Linked DNA regions of Ilumatobacter coccineus YM16-304. The protein of the gene in region 1 interacts with the protein of each later gene in a pairwise test. Links are inferred from orthologs where the notes say so. Each region holds a gene or a part of one and is shown on either strand. Other genes may lie near its edges. The genes, in order: YM304_RS20650 and def.

Evidence for each region.
Region 2: the proteins of YM304_RS20650 (region 1) and def interact in binary tests that used the Escherichia coli proteins (3 or more experiments, as listed by UniProt). The link is inferred for Ilumatobacter coccineus YM16-304 from one-to-one orthologs.

What each region holds. Positions count from the first base shown.
Region 1 is NC_020520.1:4,660,245-4,663,441, reverse strand. What follows is about bases 89-2,969. They hold YM304_RS20650 (aspartate-semialdehyde dehydrogenase), read left to right. Parts: upstream 89-943; coding sequence 944-1,996; downstream 1,997-2,969. Other genes in these bases: YM304_RS20640 (AAA domain-containing protein), read right to left, coding at 2,298-2,969; YM304_RS20645 (MazG nucleotide pyrophosphohydrolase domain-containing protein), read right to left, coding at 1,998-2,276; YM304_RS20655 (class I SAM-dependent methyltransferase), read right to left, coding at 89-854. Outside these bases: YM304_RS20660 (NAD(P)-binding protein), read left to right, coding at 1-57; more of YM304_RS20655, read right to left, coding at 30-88; more of YM304_RS20640, read right to left, coding at 2,970-3,197.
Region 2 is NC_020520.1:2,278,602-2,281,881, forward strand. Bases 195-3,158 are described here. They hold def (peptide deformylase), read left to right. Parts: upstream 195-1,385; coding sequence 1,386-1,931; downstream 1,932-3,158. Other genes in these bases: YM304_RS10265 (HelD family protein), read left to right, coding at 195-666; YM304_RS10270 (class I SAM-dependent methyltransferase), read right to left, coding at 710-1,396; YM304_RS10280 (methionyl-tRNA formyltransferase), read left to right, coding at 1,942-2,775; YM304_RS10285 (transcription antitermination factor NusB), read left to right, coding at 2,772-3,158. Also shown: more of YM304_RS10265, read left to right, coding at 1-194; more of YM304_RS10285, read left to right, coding at 3,159-3,280. UniProt on the Escherichia coli protein: Removes the formyl group from the N-terminal Met of newly synthesized proteins. Requires at least a dipeptide for an efficient rate of reaction. N-terminal L-methionine is a prerequisite for activity but the enzyme has broad specificity at other positions.

The DNA.
Region 1 (3,197 bases):
CCCGCACTCGAAAAGCTGCAGGCGTATCTTCAGCGCGGGGTGGCGACGATCCAGTAGTGGTGCTTGTTGATGCCGTCGAACTCTTTGATGCTGGCCTTGTAGCCGGTGATCTTCGACTTCGGGTTGCGCCACACCTCGACGTCTTTGAGCAGCGGCGACAGTGGGCCGATGATCTCGTCGGGCGTGAGGCGGTTGGCCTGCCAGCCGAGCCGAGCGAAGAAGCGCCGACGTGCCAGCCACGACCCGAACCCGGGGATGCGGAACAGGGTGCGCACGAACTGACCGATCGGAAGCACCACGGTGTCGATGCGGCTGCGACCGCGGTAGTTGAGCGCGACCTTCCCGCCGGGCTTGGTGACGCGGACGGCCTCGGAGGTGAGCTCCAACGCATCGTCGGGATCGCAGTGCTGGAACGTGATGTAGCTGAACGCCAGGTCGACGGAGTTCGGCGGCATGTCGAGCGAGCGGCCGTCGGCGACGTGGAGCGTTTCGAGGCGGTCGACCTTGCCGAAGCGGCTCACCGTCTCGTGGCAGCGTTCGAGGAAGCCGGCGTCGAGGTCGGAGCCGATGACCGATCCGAACTCACGAGTGAACGCGCAGGTCATCCGGCCGATGCCGCAACCGATCTCGATCATCGATTGCGTCTCGGTGTCGGGGCTGCGCAACCCGAAGATCGTGAGGTACGACGGCACCTCCTGGTCGCCGGTGGCCACGAACTGTTCGAGCGTGAGCGACGAGCCGGTTTCGTTGTTGAACACCCACCCGGTGGTCTGCACGACCTCGTCTGCGCTGGTCTCACGCTCGGTGATACGACCAGCTGACTTCCAGGGGACGAGTTGACCGCGACGACTCACGCCACCGATTCTGCCAGGTACGCGAACGATTTGGTCAACGGCACCAAACCTCCGGCGATCGCGCCCGCCTCGACCGTTAGCCTTCCGGCATGGCACAGATCTCCTCAACGGGGTTGAACGTCGGCATCGTGGGCGCCACCGGTCAGGTCGGCAGCGTGATGCGACGGCTCCTCGCCGAACGCAACTTCCCCGTCGCCGAACTCCGGTTCTTCGCCTCTGCCCGCTCGGCCGGCAGCACCCTGACCTGGGGTGACCACGAGATTGTCGTCGAAGACGCCGAGGTCGCCGACCCGTCGGGCCTCGACATCGCGCTCTTCTCGGCGGGCGCCACGTCGTCGCGTGCCTACGCCGACAAGTTCGCCGCCGCGGGCGCCGTCGTGATCGACAACTCCTCCGCGTTCCGCATGGACCCCGACGTGCCGCTCGTGGTGCCCGAGGTCAACGGCCATCTGGCGCACAACCCGCCGAAGGGGATCATCGCCAACCCGAACTGCACCACCATGGCGTGCATGCCGGTGCTCAAGCCGCTGCACGACGAGGCCGGCCTCACCCGCCTCATCGCCTCGACCTACCAGGCCACGTCGGGCTCGGGTCTGGCCGGTGTCGAAGAACTGCACGAGCAGGTTCGCAAGGTCGCCGACCGTGCCGACGAACTCACCCACGACGGTTCGGCGCTCGAGTTCCCCGAGCCGTCGAAGTTCGCTCGCACGATCGCGTTCAACACGCTGCCCATGTGCGGTTCGGTCGTCGACGACGGCCTCGGCGAGACCGACGAGGAGAAGAAGCTCCGCAACGAGAGCCGCAAGATCCTCGACATCCCCGACCTGCTCGTGTCGGGCACCTGCGTGCGCGTCCCGGTGTTCACCGGGCACTCGCTGTCGATCAACGCCGAGTTCGCCAACCCGATCTCGGTCGAGCGGGCCTACGAACTGCTCGACGGAGCCCCGGGTGTGGTCGTGTCGGAGATCCCCAACGCGCTCGAAGCCGCAGGTGCCGACCCGAGCTACGTCGGTCGTATCCGTGCCGACGAAGGCGCTCCCGGCGGTCGTGGCCTGGCGATGTTCGTCAGCAACGACAACCTGCGCAAGGGCGCCGCACTCAACGCCCTCCAGATCGCCGAAGTCATCCAGCAGGCCCGCTGATTCAGCAGGCGCAGGGGATGGCGTCGCACTTCGGGCAGCCATCGGCGAAGCGCTGGATCGCCTCGTTCAGATCGACGCCCTGCTGATTGGCGAGCGTCGCCACCCACGCGACGACGTCCCCGAACTCGTGCAGTTGCTGCTCCGGCGTGCCTTTGCGCACGGCCTGGGCGAGTTCGCCGATCTCTTCGGCGAGCCACGCCACGGTCGCCGACACGCCTCGCTCCCGATCGCGATCGCCATACGTCCGCTCGATCACGTCCTGCAACTCAGCGAAGTCCATCCGCCCGAGCGTACGCAGCGCTCAGAGGAGCGAGGCGCGGAGTTCGACGGCGAAGGTCGGCAGCTCGTCGGCCCACTGCGACGCGAACACCTCGCGGATCGACCAGCCGAGGCGGCTCAGCTCGAGGTGCCGGTCGACGTGCGCGTCCGGGCCGTCGGGGTGCACGCCGCAGATCAGCCCGAGAGTCCGGTCGCCGTTGCCGACGACGGCGTCGATCTCGTGGCGGCCGACGGGGTAGCGGGTGCGGACGTCGATCCCGGCGTCGCGGAGCTCGGTCACGACGCGCGCCGACCACGACCGAGCATCGGGTGCGACCGTGGTGCCGCTCGCAGTGGGCGCGTCGGCATGGCGGAGGTACGCGGCGAACAGATCGGGAAACTCGCTGCGCAGGCTCGACACCACGGTGACGTTGTGGCGAGCGCGCGTCACCATCACGTTGAACAGTGCCGGGTCGTCGACGAACGATCGGCTCCCGGTGGGAGCGTCGTCGTCGAGGCACATCGACAGGTAGGTGGTGTCGCGCTGGCAGCCCTGGAAGCCGTGGACCGTGCCGACGCGCAGGTCGAGCTGTTGGATCTGCGACAGATCGAACTCGTCGCGCAACGCAGTCTCGAGTGCATCGGCCTGCGCCCGGAACGGGGTGATCACCCCGACCGAGCGCTGTTCGCCGACCAATTCGCGCGTGCGCAGGAGGTCGATGATCGTGTCGATCTCGGCGACGTTGATTCCCGACTCGTCGCGTCGTCCGTCGACGTCGACCACGTCGATGCAGTCGTCGCGTTCGTTGCGCGGATGGCGAGTGGCTACGCCGACCTTGCCGTCGTAGAAGCGCTGCGCCGAGAAGTCGATCAGGTGCGGCGCGCTGCGGTAGTGCTCGTCGAGCAGCATCGGCGGTTGCACGCTGGCCGCCGCGTCGAACAG
Region 2 (3,280 bases), 2.4 Mb from region 1 along the record:
GCGGTCGCGCTCCGTGTGATCGGTCGCCGCAGTCCGGCGTCGTCGATGACGCTCGTCGGCGACGTCGCTCAGTCCACCACGCCGGCGGGCCAGGAGCGTTGGAACGACGTGTTCGCGCATCTCGGACCCGACGGCTCGTCGGGAATCGTCGCCGATCTCACGATCGGCTACCGCGTGCCCGAGCCCGTGCTGAGCGTCGCGAACCGCTTGCTCCCGCTCACCGATGTCGACGCGACCGAGAGTCGCAGCGTGCGACTCGCCGGCGATGCGCCCGTGTGGGAATCGTGCGGCAGCGACGAGTTGCCTGGTCGCGTCGCCACCGAAGCTGCGGCGCTGAAGAAGAAGCACAAGGTCATGGGCATCGTGGCGCCGGCTCGACTGCACGATGCGATCGGCGCGTCGCTCGAAATCGAAGGTCTGACCGGGGTGGCGCACGTGCACGACCTGGGGCCGACCGAGGTGCCGGTGTTCGAGGCACACGCCGTGAAGGGACTCGAGTTCGACGGCGTGCTCGTCGTCAACCCGCACGAGGTGCTCGCCGAGGGCCGGTTGGATGTCGAGCACACACCTCGCGGCGCCCGATTGCTCTACGTCGCGATGACTCGCGCCGTCCAGCGACTGGTCCTCGTCACCGACTCCACGCCACCCGCCGTCATCGCCAACTGACCAACCTGGTGATTTCCTTCCCGGATGGAAATGACCAGGTTGGTCAGTCCGAGGTGAGGGCGAGCAGGCGGAAGCCGGCTTTGCTGGCCACGCGGGAGGTGGCGTAGCCCTGGCCGATCAGCCACTTCTGCAGCGAGTCGGCGCCGAGGTGCTTCTGCACTACGAGGGTTGCGGTGCCGTCGTCGGTGAGGCGGCCGAGCCAGTCGGTCAGCAATTCGCGCAGCGCCGGTTTGCCGATTCGGATCGGCGGATTCGACCAGATCGTCGCAAAACGCACGTCGTCGGGAACATCGCCTGGCGCGGCGACGCGCACGTTGGTGATCCCGTTGCGCTTGGCGTTGCGGGCGCACAGTTCACGGGCTCGCGAGTTGACGTCGACCGCCCACACCGTCGAACCGGGGGAGCGGCGAGCCATGGTCAGAGCGATCGGTCCGGCGCCGCAGCCGAGGTCGAGCAGGTGCCCCGACGAGGCCAGTGCGGCGTCGGAACGGATGAGCAAGCTCGTGCCGTTGTCGACGTGACCACGGCTGAACACGCCACGGTCGGTCTCGAGCGTGAACGCGGTGTCGGGCAGTGTCACATCGATCGTGACGGGGTCTGACGGGACCGTCGGATCGTCGTCGAAGTAGTGCGCGTCGGCGGTTTCGGACCGGCCCGTCGCAGCGTGATGATCGTCATGTTCGTCGGGTTGGGGGGCCACGGGCCCTAGCCTGGCAGCAATGTCGTACAAGATCAGGACATACGGCGATCCGGTGCTCAAGAGCAAGGCACTGAAGGTCGCGGACGTCGACGGGAAGATCATCCGGCTCGTCGACGACATGTTCGACACGCTCGTCGAGTCGGGCAATGGCATCGCGCTCGCCGCGCCGCAGATCGGTGTGCAGAAGCAGGTCGTCGTGTGGGACCTCGGTGACAACCCGATGGCGATCATCAACCCCGAGGTCGTCGAGTCCGACGGCGAGTGGGCGTACGACGAGGGCTGCCTGTCGATCCCGGGCTTGTACGTCGAGATGATCCGACCCAAGACCGTGCTCGTCCGCGGTGTCGACCTGCAGGGCGAGATCATCGAGATCGAGTCCGACGAACTCGAAGCGCGCATGTTCCAGCACGAGATCGATCACCTCAACGGCGTGCTGATGTTCGATCGTCTCGAAGGCGACCAGCGGGCCGAAGCGCTCGCCGAGTACCGCCGCATCGAAGAGCAGACCGCCGCCGAGGCGGCCGCCGCTCGCCGCAACCCGTTGCGCCGGCTGCGGTCGAGTTGAGGCTGGGCGAGTGAAGCTCGTCTACCTCGGCACCCCGGAGATGGCGGTTCCGCCGCTCCGCGCACTGGTGGACGCTGGTCACGATGTCGTTCGCGTCATCACCCGCATCGACAAGAAGCGGGGCCGGGGCGGCGCTCTCTCGCCGAGCCCGGTGAAGGCCGCTGCGCTCGAACTCGGGCTCACCGTCTCGCACGACCCCGACGACGTGCTCGCTGCCGTCACCGACGATGGCGCCGAACTCGGCGTGGTCGTGGCCTACGGACGCATCATCAAGCCACACCTGCTCGACGTGCTGCCGATGGTCAACCTGCACTTCTCGCTGTTGCCGCGGTGGCGTGGCGCCGCACCCGTCGAGCGGGCGCTGCTCGCCGGCGACGCCGAGACCGGTGTCGACGTGATGCGGGTGGAGGAAGGCCTCGACACGGGTGGCATCTACGCCGAACGTCGGGTGCCGATCGGCGACGACACGACGGCCGACGAGTTGCGCCGCACGCTCGTCGACGTCGGCGCCGATCTGCTCGTCGAGCAACTGGCGACACCGGTGACCGACTGGATCGACGATCCGACGCCGCAGCGCGGTGAGCCGCTCTACGCGTCCAAGCTGACCAAGGACGAGTTCGAGATCGACTGGTCGCAGTCGATGATCGACGTGCACCGCCGGATCCGCGTGGGCGGCGCCTGGACGACGTTCCGGGGCAAGCGGCTCAAGATCCACGCCGCCGACCTCGTCGACGGCAGCATCCTCCCGACCGTGGTGCAACCCGAAGGCAAGGGCCCGATGGCATTCGACGCATGGCGCAACGGCGCACAACCCACGGCCGACGAACGGTTCGGCGGCCTGTGAGCGACCAGCCGGACGCCGACCAGACGGCCTTCGCCCCGCCGACGGGCAAGCCGCTCAACCGCAAGCAGCGCAGAGCTGCGTTGCAGACCGGCCGCAAGACGGAGGTCGGAACGACGACGCCGAAGCCGACCTCGCGAACGGCAGCGCGCGGCATGGCCCGAGGCGTCGCCCTCGACGTGCTTCGCCGTATCGAGAACGACGGGGCCTACGCCAACCTCGTGCTCGGCCCGATGCTCGCGGCGTCGGATCTGTCGGAGCAGGACCGCAAGTTCGCCACCGAACTGGTCTACGGCTCGACCCGCATGCGCCGAGCGTGCGACGCGATCATCGACCGTTTCGCCAATCAGCCGCCCGACGACCAGACCCGCTCGATCCTCCGACTCGGCGTCTATCAACTCGTCTTCGCCGGGGTGCCGGCCCACGCCGCCGTCAGCGCGACCGTCGATCTGTCGCCGACGAAGACCCGCGGCTTCATCAACGCCGTGCTGCGGCGCGTCGCTGACTT